Regions from separate parts of the Aminomonas paucivorans DSM 12260 genome, predicted to be linked through region 1. Evidence: riboswitches for the same ligand, from Rfam matches in the RefSeq annotation. Region 1 holds a riboswitch; the other holds the start of a gene.

Region 1 (5,823 bases):
CGTCGGCGGTGTTGGCCTCCAGGACCCGACGCACCTCCTCAGGGGAGGCCCCGTGCAGGGCCGCGTAGGCCCCCAGAGCCTCCAGGCGCCCGTCGCTTCGGGCGCTGTGGGTGTCCCGGGACCCTGCGGCGAGCTTGGCGAACTTCCCCACCTGTCCCACCAGAAGCAGCTCCCGAAACCCCAGGTCCGCCGCCGCTGCCAGGGCCTCTCCGGCGAAGTTGCTCATCCCCACCAGGGGACCCTCCGGAACCCCCAGGGATCGGGCCATCTCCCGACCGTAGTTTCCCGGCACCAGACAGACCGCCCGGCGCCCCTCCGCCGCCAGCACCGACAGCTCCGCCCGGAGGGTGGCGGTGAGGGCGGGCTCGCTCATGGGGCGCACCACTCCCTGGGTTCCCAGCACCGAAAGTCCCCCCTCCACCCCCAGGCGGGGGTTGAAGGTGCGGGCCGCCACCTCCTCTCCTCCGGGGATGGAGAGGACCACCCGGACCCCCAATCCCGGGGGCAGTTCCCCGCGAAGGTGCTCCTCCAGCATCCTTCGGGGGGTGGGGTTGATGGCCCGTTCCCCCACGGGCACGGGCAGCCCGGGGCGGGTGACCACCCCGATGCCCTCCCCCGCCTCCAGGAGGATCTCCCCTCCCGGGACGAGGGCGACTCGGGCCACCACCGCCAGGCCGTGGGTCACGTCCGGGTCGTCCCCCCCGTCCTTCACCACCCAGGCCTCCGCCCCCCCGGGCACCGCCCGGCAGCCCCCCAGGGGGATGGAGAGGACCCCGCCCCCGGGCAGGCGGACGGAGACCCGGAGGGTCGGCCGGGCCAAAAGCCACCGCACCGCCCCCAGGGCGGCGGCGACCGCGGCGGTTCCGGTGGTGAAGCCCCAGCGGAGGGAGGGGGTCGTCACGGCTTGGCCTTCCCGCCCTCCCGGGCCCCGTCCACCAGGGACTCCAGCAGGGCCAGGGCCTTGGGGAGGCGCAGCACCGAGGGACGGGAGACGAAGGCCTCCGGCACGTCTCGGACCCGACCGGCCCGCACCGCCTCCAGGGCGGACAGCCGGGGGTCCCGGGCCAGCTCCGAGGCGGGGAGGGCGTTCATGGCCCCCTGCTGCACCAGCACCAGGCGCAGGCGGTTTCCCAGCCCCAGGAGGCGTTCGTCCCCGAAGGAGGCCACGGCGCTGCCCGGGGAGAGGGGCCGGGCGTCAGAGGCCAGGTTCTCCGCCCCCGCCGCCTCAAGGAGCCGGTCCGCCCAGCAGCCGGGGGAGCAGGTGGTGAGGGTTCGAGCGGTGGTCACCAGGAAGACCCCCGGTCGGGGCTCGCTTTGGTGTCTGCGGCGTGCCCGGTCCGTGAGGGCCACGGTGCGTTCCCCCACGCGCCGGGCCTCGGCGGTCCGTCCCGTCAGGGCCCCCAGGCGGTTCAGGTAGGAGGCGAGGTTCCCCCATGCCGGGGGCTCCAGCACCGCCACGGGGATGTGGAATCGCTCCAGCTGTCCCAAAAGCTGGGGCTGCATCTGGAGCTGCAGGGGGCGCAGCACCACCAGGTCGGGGCGCAGGGCCAGGAGGGCCTCCACGTCGGGCTTCAGGGGCAGGCGTCTTGCCGGTCCCGCCCAGGCGGAGTCGTCGGCGGCGCTGACCCCCGCCAGTTGCCCCTTGGCCCCGAGGGCCACCAGGTTCTCCGTGTGGGCGACGTAGAGGGAGACGATGCGGGAGGCGGGGCGGGGGAGGGTCACGGTGCGCCCCGCGTCGTCCCGGACCCGGAGGGCCGCCGCCCCGGTCCCGGGCAGCAGGACCAGCAGCAGGGATAGGAGGACCAGTACAGGAAGTCCCCGGAGGAGGAAGTCTCCTGGGTCGGGGGAATCATCCACAGGAGTGGACAACTTGGTGGACAACTCCGTCGGTGCTGTGGGGAGGTTGTGGATAAGGGTCATGGTCCGTCGACTCCTTCAGGGAACCAGGCGCTCCGGGCCCCCGGGCGTCGTCGCCTCGGGGGCCCGGAGGGTTTTTAAAACGCCTTCTTCGCCGCTTCCTTCAGATGCTCCAGCATCAGGGCCCGCACCTCCGGGTTCTGGCCGAAGCCCTGGAGGACCGTGTCCACCCGGAAGCCCATCTTGGTGAGCTGACTCTTCCAGGAGTCCTCCTCCGGTCCCGCCATGTCGTTGTGGGCGTGGTCCCCCGCCACCAGCATGGCGGGCACCAGGGTGACCCGCCGGACCCCCAGGGCCTGGAGGCGGGCGACCAGGTCGTCGAAGGAGGGGGTGCCCTCCACGGTGCCCACCAGCAGTTTGGGGCTGATGCGGTTCAGCACCGTCTGGAGGCGGGAGTAGGCCCCGTTGGCGGGATGGGGGGTTCCGTGGCCCATGAAGACCACCGCCCCGTCCTGGAGGCGCTTGCCGTAGGTCCGGTTCAGCGCCGCCGCCAGGCGGTCGAAGTCCTCGTCGGACCAGAGGAGGGGACGGCTCAGGGCGATGCCCCGGAAGCCCGTCTTGCCCTCGTCGCGCCCCAGTTGGTCGAAGCAGCGCACGATGGTCCCCAGGTCCTCGTACTCCTCCCCGGGGATCACGTGGGTGGACAGGATGGCCACATGGGTGAACCCGTCGGCGTGGAGCTTCGCCAGGGCCACCAGGGGATCGTCGATGATCTGCCCCTGCTTGGCCAGCTTGCGCATGATGATCCGGGAGGTGTAGGCCACCCGGACCTCCGTGCCCGGGAAGGCCTGCTTCACCGAATCCAGGGTGGCGGCGATGGCCGCCTGTCCCTCGGGCATGGAGCTGCCGAAGGAGACCAGCAGCACCGCGGGCTTGGCGGGGGTTTCCTTGGACGACGAGGCCATGCAGGCACCTCCCAGGGCGAAAAGCAGGGTCAGGGCCAGGGCCCAGACCGGGGCGAGGGTTCGGATCTTGGTCAACGAAGACGCCTCCTTCCAGATGCGGTTGCGGGGTGCCCCGAAGAGCGGGTCCGGGCCGAGGCGCCTTCGGTCCGGGGGGCGGGACGGGTACGCGGGTGGGCGGAGGATTAGGGAGAAGGGGCCTCCCCTGCCAGGCGAAGCAGGGCGTTGCAGGCGGCGGCGCAGAGGTTCGACCCCCCCCGGGGACCCGAGAGGACCACGCAGGGCAGGCCCGAGGCCAACAGGGCCCGCTTGCTCTCCGCCGCCCCCACGAAGCCCACGGGGAAGGCGCAGACGAAGTCCACCGGGGCTCCCGCCTCCGCCCGCTCCAGAAGCCGGAAGAGGGCGGTGGGGGCGTTGCCGAAGGCGTAGAGGCGCACCCCCTGGTCCGCCGCCAGGTCCACCGCCGCCATGGCCCGGGTGACCAGGGCCTCCTCGCTGCGGCGGCGCACCTCCGGATCGTGGATGGCCGCCAGGGGGTGCAGGCCGAGGCGTTCCGTCAGGGGGCGGGAGAGGCCCGACCGCACCATCTCCACGTCGCAGAAGAGCGGTCCCCCCCGGCGCAGGGCCTCGACGCCCCGCCGGACCCCTTCCGGGGAACTCCGAAGCAGGGAGGCCAGGGAGAAGTCCGCCCCCGCGTGGACCACCCGTTCCGCCACCGGGCGAAGCTGCGGTTCCAGGGCGTAGGAGTCCAGCACGGAGCGGATGAGCCCCAGGCTGGTCTCCTCGATGGACTGAGGGTCCCTGCAGTAGGCGAAGGGCATGCCGTCGTCTCCCTTCCATGGCCGAAAGTAAAAGAGGCCGCCGCCTTGCGGCGACGGCCCCACCCAGACGGGAAGAAGTTCCCGACAGGAGGCGCCCGCCCGCGCAGGCCTTCCTTCCCGAACCTTGCGCGAACCGGTCTCCTGGCTTCCGTTCCTCCTACTCCCGCGCCTTCCCGGGGGGTGCCCCCGGTGGCTCCTCTGCGGTTTCGTCCCGGTCACAGTGGCGGGGCCGCTCCGGCGTCTCACCGGATTCCCGTGCGTTCGCGCGGCGCTGTTCCCGGGCATTGTACCACCATCAGCCCAGAGCCACGTCCAGGACCATCATGACCACGAAGCCCGCCACCAGGCCCAGGGTGGCCTGGTCCCCGTTGCCCGCGGACTGGGACTCCGGGACCACCTCTTCCACCACCACGAAGACCATGGCCCCGGCGGCGAAGGCCAGGGCGTAGGGCAGCAGGGGACGGGCCAGCTGCACCAGCAGGGCCCCCAACAGGGCGAAGAGGGGTTCCACCACCGCGGAGAGCTGGCCGTAAAGGAAGGATTTCCCCGGGGACAGCCCCTCCCGGCGCAGGGGCAGGGAGACCGCCAGCCCCTCGGGGAAGTTCTGCAGCCCGATCCCCAGGGCCAGGGCGACCGCCCCGGCCAGGGAGGCGGAGGCGAGGCTTCCCACGGCCCCGAAGGCCACCCCCACCGCCAGCCCCTCGGGGATGTTGTGGAGGGTGATGGCCAGGACCAACAGGGTGGTGCGCTTCCAGTGGGTGGGGAGCCCTTCGGGGGAACCGTCCTTCAGAGCGGGGTGGAGGTGGGGGAGGAGGGTGTCCAGCCCCCGCAGGGCCAGAGCTCCCAGGGAGAACCCTGCGGCGGGGGGCAGCCAGCCCGGAAGACCCAGCTCCTCGGAAAGCTCGATGGCCGGAGCCAGGAGGGACCAGAAGCTGGCGGCCAGCATCACTCCCCCCGCGAACCCCAGCATCACGTCCAGGGTCAGGCGGGAGGGGTTGCGGCGCAGGAACACCAGGGCAGCCCCGGCGGCGGTGACCCCCCAGGTGAACAACCCCGCCAGCAGGGCCTGGAGGGGAGGGGAAAGATCGACGAGGTTCGACACGGCGGCACCTCCTCGGGTGAGTCTGAAAGGAGTTTAGCCCATCCCGAGGAGTCGAGGAAAGGTCAGTCCAGGGCCTCCCGGAAGATCCGGGCCTGACGGCGCAGGTTCCCCAGCCAGTCCTCCGCCAGGGGGTCCGCCTTCACCACCCGGGCGTTCAGTGCCTCCGCCAGCGTGGCGGCGCTCCTCGCGGAGATCTGGGGCTGCAGGAAGAGCACCTTGACCTTCAGTTCCCGCCCCCGGTCGATGAGGGCCTTCATCTGGGCGGGTTTGGGCTCCTTTCCCTCCACCTCTACCGCCACCTGGCGGAGGCCGTAGTCCCGGCAGAAGTACCCCCAGGCGGGGTGGAACACCATCAGGGTCATGCCCTTGCGGGGGGCCAGGAGAGACGAGAGGTCCCGGTCCAGCTCCCGAATCTCCCGGGACAGGGCCTCGGCGTTGCGGCGGTACGTCGCCGCCCCGGCAGGGTCCAGGGAGATCAGGCCGTCCCGGAGGTTGCGCACCATCTTCAGGCCGTTGCGGGGGGAAAGCCAGATGTGGGGGTCCAGGTTTTCCGGGCGGGTCCCTGCCTCCCCCGCGCCCTCGTGGCCGTGTTCCTCCATGGGGATGCGGAGGATGCCCCGGTCCGCCGGGATCACCGCCAGGGACGGGGCTGTCCGGACGACCCGGTCCAGAAGGGCTTTCTCGAAGGGCATACCCAGGGAGAAGCACCCCGCTGCCCGGGAAAGCTCCGCCATGAGGCGGGGGCGAGGTTCGAAGGTGTGGGGGTCCGCCCCCGGGGGCACCAACACGGACACGGCCACCCGGTTTCCTCCCACCCGCTCCGCCAGGTACTTCAGGGGAGGGATGGGGACGAAAACCCTAAGGGGGGCTGCCGCGGCGGGAAGGCACAGGGCCAGGACCAGGCAGAGGGCGCAGAAGAGACGACGACGCATCAGGGGTGGTTCCTCCTCTCGGACACAGGGGCTTCCGGGATCGGTTCGACCGCGTCGCCCCCGGAGGCGGCGCAGCGGGGGCACAGCCCCGTCAGGGTGGTCAGGGCCCCCTCCACCACGAAGCCTCGGCGCTTGAGGGACCGGACGGC
Region 2 (5,823 bases), 150 kb from region 1:
TCGGGCCCTGAACGAGGGCATGACCTTCCTGGACGGCATGGGGCGTCCCGTGGGCGGGGCGGGGGCCTACGCCTGGGACCGGCCTACCGGCCGGATCTACCGGGTGGTGGGGAACGAACCCCTGTTCCCCCTGCTTCCCTGAGGGAGGGGCCCCATGCTCCTCTACCGGAGGGTCCAGTGGGGGCGCTTCCTGCTCTGGATCTTCGGGGCCGCCTGGCTCCTGCAGCTGGGGGTCCTGCTCGCGGCGGCCCGGGGGACGGGGGAGCCTTCGGGATTTTGGTCCTCCCTGGGGGTGACGGGGCTGATCCTGGGGGCGGCCTTTGGGGCCTTCGGGCGGATGGAGGTTCGGGTGGAGGACCGGGTCCTGCGGGTCTCCCAGGCCTTCGGGCTTCTCCGCCGAAGGGTGCCCCTGGAGACGATCCGGGACATCCGGCCGGGGCGGATTCCCTGGTATCTGCTGGGGATCAAGTTCCATCGGGGGGGCTGGTGGTGGAGCGTGGCCCCCGGGGAGGCGCTGGAGCTGACCCTGGAAGGCGGGAAGCTCCTGGTGGTGGGTACGGAGGATCCCCGAAACCTGGCCGCGGCCCTGGGGGTTTCCGTCCTTTCCGGGAGGGCTTGAGGGATCCCGGAGATTCCGGTAGGGTGGGAAAGGCGCATCGCTTCGGGGAGCCTCCGCTTCGCGGAGGCCCCTTTTTTTCTCTGGTCCTCCCGGAACGTAGGGACTATGATGGAATGCGACAACAAGACATCAGGGTCTAAGGATGACCCATCAACAAGGAGGTGTCGAAGATGCAAAAAGGCAACCATCCGGCCCTTCTGGCCCTGGCCCTCGGGGTCCTCTGCTTCCTGGGGGGCGAAGCCTGGGCGGGACCTTTCCAGGCAGGATCCAAGCGGGAGCTGGGTCTGGAGGCCGCCGCGGCCCTGCGCATCGAGCTGCTGGCGGAAAAGCCCCACACGGGCACCGAGGAGGCCCTGTGGCGGGTCCTCACCACGTCCAAGGACCTTCGGGTCCGCGTGGGGGCGGGCTTGGCCCTGGTGGACCGCATCTTCCCCGGCGGAGATCCCGCCCTCTGGGGGGAGGTCCACGGCTGGTGGCTTCCCCGGAGGGTCCCCCGCTCCCTGGGGGCGGCGGACGCGGCGATCCTCACCGCCTCCCTGGCCACGGCCCTGCCGGATCCGGCGGCTCCCTGGCTGGCCTACCGCATCCTGGAGCCCTTCTTCCGGTCCTCCGATGCCCGCTACCGCTTCGGTCGCCTGGCCCCCCAGGGGCTGGAAGAACTGCTTCGGAGCCTCTCCGCCCGGGGAGTGGAGCCCCCGGAGGGGTGGCCCGAGCCCTTCGAGGTGGTGGGAGTCCTTCCCCTGGCCTGCCCCCTGGAGGGGACGGTTCCCCGGGAGCGGGCCCTGATGGAGAGCATGGTCTTCCTGGACACCAAGGGACGGATTGCCGACGACGCCCGCACCTACGCCTGGGATCGGGCGGAAGGGCGGCTTCACGAGGTCGTGGAGGATGAACGGTTCCCGGTCCCCTGAGGTCTCCCCGGGGATCGTCAGCGCCAGCCGCCGCACCGACCTGCCCGCCTTCTACGCCCCCTGGCTTTTTCGGCGTCTGGAGGCGGGCTTCGCCTTCACCGTCAACCCCTTCAACCCCCATCAGGTCTCCCGAATCGACCTTTCCCCGGAGGCGGTGACCTGTCTGGTTCTGTGGACCCGCAACCCCGGTCCGCTGCTTGCCCGCCTGCCCTGGCTGGAGGCCCGAGGCTACCGGTTCCTGATCCAGGCCACCCACCTGGGCTACCCCCGGGAGCTGGAGCCCCGCCTTCTCCCTCCCCATCGGGCCCTGGGACTGCTCCGCACACTGGGGGATCGCCTCGGTTCGGATCGGACCCTCTGGCGCTACGACCCGGTTTTCCTCTCCCACGCCACCGACCCCTCCTGGCACCGCCGCCGCTTCTCCGCCCTCTGCGCCGCCCTGGCGGGCCGGGTGGGCGGGGTGACCCTGAGCTTTCTGGACCGGTACCCCCGGGCGGAGCGCCGGCTTCGGGCCCTTCGGGGGACGAGCCTGGAACCCTGGGACCCGGAGCGGGCGAAGGAGGCCCGGGGGCCCCTGGCCCGAGACCTGGGGGAGATCGCCGCGGGCTTCGGCCTGGAGGCGCGAAGCTGCGCCGAGGCGGGGCTGGAGCCCTGGGGGATCCCTTCCGGGGCCTGCATCGACGGGGAGCGCATCGCCCGGCTCTGGGGCGTCCCGGTGTCCCGGGGCCGGGACCGGAACCAGCGCCACGGCTGCCGCTGCGCTCCCAGCCGGGACCTGGGAGCCTACGACACCTGCCCCGGGGGGTGCGCCTACTGCTACGCCCTCTCCTCCCCCGAGAGGGCCCTGGGGCGGTTTGCCCGGGGGGAGGCGGGGAAGGAAGGGGAGGAAAGATTCGCGCAGGGGAAGGGATGGGAGGGCTAAAAAGAAACCCGTTGATCTGGTGTGTTACTTTTAGCGAAGCAACTATTTGAATGATACGAAAAAGGGAATACAGCATTGACAATACTTTCGAGAAAGGAGAAGATGCAGCCGATGGCTTGTGACTTTATTAGCATTCAGGTCGACCCATCTATCGGAATTGTAGGAAAAAGACAGTACGCGCTTGACAAAGCACCGGGGCCTTACGAGAATGGCACGCAAGGCGCTCAGCCGCCTGCAATCCAACTCGTTCGGGTGCTCGGGAAGACCGGTGAAACTCCGGAGCGGACCCGCCACTGTGACCCTGACGAACCTGCCGCGACATCCACTGGACCTCGATCCGGGAAGGAGCAGGGGAGGAAGAAGGGAAGCCAGGAGACCGGCCCGGTGCGAGGGAGAGTCAAGAGTCTGCGGTGGTCGGATTCTCGTCTGGCAAGGCACATCCCGTGCATGGGTCGCTTTGTGCACGAGACGTCCCGCTTGGTTTCCAGAGGGGATCTTCCGCATCGGGGGAAGGTCCCCTTTTTGTACCCGAAAACCGGCCGGCTCGGCCGTAGAAGGAGTGAGGAGCATGGGGCAGACGGTGACAGAGAAGATCCTCTCGGCCCATCTGGTGGAAGGGAAGCTGGTCAAGGGCGAGCGGATCGGCCTGAAGATCGACCAGACCCTGACCCAGGACGCCACGGGGACCATGGCCTACCTGGAGTTCGAAGCCATCGGGGTGGACCGGGTGCGCACGGAGCTGTCGGTGAGCTACGTGGACCACAACATGATCCAGGGGGACTTCCGCAACCCCGACGACCACCGGTACCTGCAGGACGTGGCGGCGAAGTACGGCATCCTCTACTCCCCCCCGGGCAACGGCATCTGCCACCAGCTCCACGTGGAGCGCTTCGCCCGCCCCGGCAAGACCCTGCTGGGCAGCGATTCCCACACCCCCACCTCCAGCGGCGTGGGCATGCTGGCCATCGGAGCCGGCGGCCTGGACGTGGCTCTGGCCATGGCAGGAGAGCCTTTCCCCGTGGCGGTGCCCCGGGTGGTGAAGGTGCACCTCACCGGGACCCTCCAGCCCTTCGTGTCCGCCAAGGACGTGATCCTGGAGGTGCTGCGGCGCATCGGCGTCAAGGGCGGGGTGGGCAAGGTGCTGGAGTACGCCGGTCCCGGCGTCGCCACCCTCTCCGTGCCCGACCGGGCCACCATCACCAACATGGGCGCCGAGACGGGCGCCACCTCCTCCGTCTTCCCCAGCGACGAGGTCACCCGGCAGTGGTTCGTGGCCCAGGGCCGGGAGGACCAGTGGGTCCCCCTGGCGGCGGACCCCGACGCGGTCTACGACGAGGTCATCGACATCGACCTGTCCTCCCTGGAGCCCCTGGTGGCCCAGCCCTCCCAGCCCGACCGGGTGGTGAAGGTGCGGGAGATCGCGGGGCTGAAGGTGGACCAGGTGATGTTCGGCTCCTGCACCAACTCCTCCCTGCGGGATATCGAAGCGGTGGCCAACATCCTGGACGGCCGGATCGTGCACCCCAACGTGGACGCGGGGATCTCCCCGGGGAGCCGTCAGGTGGTGGCGGAGTCCTCCGCCTCCGGCGCCTTCTCCAAGCTGGTGGCCGCGGGGGTCCGCATCCTGGAGGTGAGCTGCGGGGCCTGTATCGGCATGGGCTTCGCCCCTCCCACCGAGGGCATCTCCCTGCGCACCATCAACCGCAACTTCCTGGGGCGCTGCGGCCACAAGACCGGCAAGGTCTACCTGGTGAGCCCCGAGGTGGCGGCGGCCTCCGCCCTGGCGGGGGAGCTGATCGACCCCCGGGACCTGGCGCAGAAGCTGGGGATCCAGTCCTTCCGGTTCCAGCAGCCCGCGGCACTGAAGGTGGACGACCGGCGGATCCAGCATCCCGCGGCGGATCCCTCCAAGGTGACCATCCGCCGAGGCCCCAACATCGCCCCCCTGCCCGTCATGAAGCCCCTGGGGGCCTCCCTGGACGGCCCGGTGCTCCTGAAGGTGGGGGACGACATCACCACGGACCACATCATGCCTGCAGGGGCGAAGATCCTTCCCCTGCGCTCCAACGTCCCCGCCATCTCCAAGCACGTCTTCGAGGTGGTGGACGAGACCTTCCCCGATCGGGCCCTGGCCTCCGGCGGCGGCTTCGTGGTGGGGGGCAGCAACTACGGGCAGGGCTCCAGCCGGGAGCACGCCGCCCTGGCTCCCCGGTACCTGGGGGTGCAGGCGGTGCTGGTGAAGAGCTTCGCCCGGATCCACCTGGCGAACCTGGTGAACTTCGGCATCCTGCCCCTGGTGTTCCAGAAACCCGAGGACTACGACCGCATCGACCGGGACGACAAGCTCTCCCTGAACGTGTCGAAAATCACCGCCGGCGGGCCCTTCGTGGTGCGCAACCTCACCAAGGGGGCGGAGATCTCCTGCGACACCCCCGTGACCCGGGAGGACCTGGAGGTTATCGCCGCGGGGGGCCGTCTGAACTGGGTGAAGGGCCGCAAAAAATAGCGTTTCCGTTTGGCCTTCGGGGAACACCTGCGGGACACCGGGTTGACCTTGCCCTGGGTTGAAACACCGGCTCCGTAGTTTTGCGACACGCCTCCGCCTCCACCGTTCCCCGGAGGTTCTCCTTTTGGATAGAGCACCGGCGTCACGAGCACCTGCGCACGAGGGCCACAGGCTAGGCACCACCGACCAGAGACCCGAAGGAGGAACACGCACATGTCGCGTTTTGAAGGGCTTCAGCTGAAGGACATCGCCGCGCCGGAGCGGGGCGAGCGGATCGAGTACAGGAACGGCAAGCAGATCGTCCCCGACGAGCCCGTCATCCCCTACGTGGAGGGTGACGGCATCGGGCTGGACATCACCCCCGCCATGAAGACCGTGCTGGACGCGGCGGTGGCCAGGGCCTACGGCGGCAAGAAGCGCCTGGCCTGGTGGGAGATCTTCGCGGGGGAGAAGGCCATGAACAAGTTCGGCACCGCCATCCCCGACGATTCCTTCAACGCTCTGCGGTACTTCCGCATCGGCATCAAGGGCCCCCTGACCACCCCCGTGGGCGGCGGTTTCCGCAGCCTCAACGTGGCCTTCCGGCAGGTGCTGGACCTGTACGCCTGCGTGCGCCCCGTGCGGTGGTTCGAGGGCGTTCCCGCCCCCCTGAAGCGTCCCCAGGACGTGGACATGATCATCTTCCGGGAGAACACGGAGGATCTCTACGCGGGCATCGAGTGGGAGCAGGGCACCCCGGAGTGCGCCAAGGTCATCGAGTTCCTTAGGGGCATGGGCGCCAAGGTCCGGGACGACTCGGGCATCGGCATCAAGCCCATCTCCGTCACCGGCAGCAAGCGGCTGGTGCGCATGGCCATCCAGTACG

What was found. A riboswitch is a leader RNA that binds a small molecule or an ion and turns the genes downstream of it on or off. The one in region 1 is predicted to bind cobalamin.
Region 2: linked by a shared signal. The riboswitch ahead of APAU_RS00190 (aconitate hydratase) and the one ahead of APAU_RS00795 (precorrin-8X methylmutase) in region 1 are both predicted to bind cobalamin.

The regions. Positions count from the first base shown of each region.
Region 1 covers NZ_CM001022.1:179,080-184,902, forward strand. The annotation lists gene cbiD (cobalt-precorrin-5B (C(1))-methyltransferase CbiD) at 1-901, opposite strand, end outside; gene APAU_RS00785 (ABC transporter substrate-binding protein) at 898-1,920, opposite strand; gene APAU_RS00790 (sirohydrochlorin cobaltochelatase) at 1,995-2,897, opposite strand; gene APAU_RS00795 (precorrin-8X methylmutase) at 3,005-3,640, opposite strand; cobalamin riboswitch at 3,775-3,896, opposite strand; gene APAU_RS00800 (ZIP family metal transporter) at 3,936-4,742, opposite strand; gene APAU_RS00805 (metal ABC transporter solute-binding protein, Zn/Mn family) at 4,805-5,674, opposite strand; gene APAU_RS12340 (Fur family transcriptional regulator) at 5,674-5,823, opposite strand, start outside.
Region 2 covers NZ_CM001022.1:33,028-38,850, forward strand. The annotation lists gene APAU_RS00170 (hypothetical protein) at 1-142, shown strand, start outside; gene APAU_RS00175 (PH domain-containing protein) at 155-619, shown strand; gene APAU_RS00180 (hypothetical protein) at 790-1,530, shown strand; gene APAU_RS00185 (DUF1848 domain-containing protein) at 1,508-2,452, shown strand; cobalamin riboswitch at 2,687-2,851, shown strand; gene APAU_RS00190 (aconitate hydratase) at 3,021-4,958, shown strand; gene icd (isocitrate dehydrogenase (NADP(+))) at 5,172-5,823, shown strand, end outside.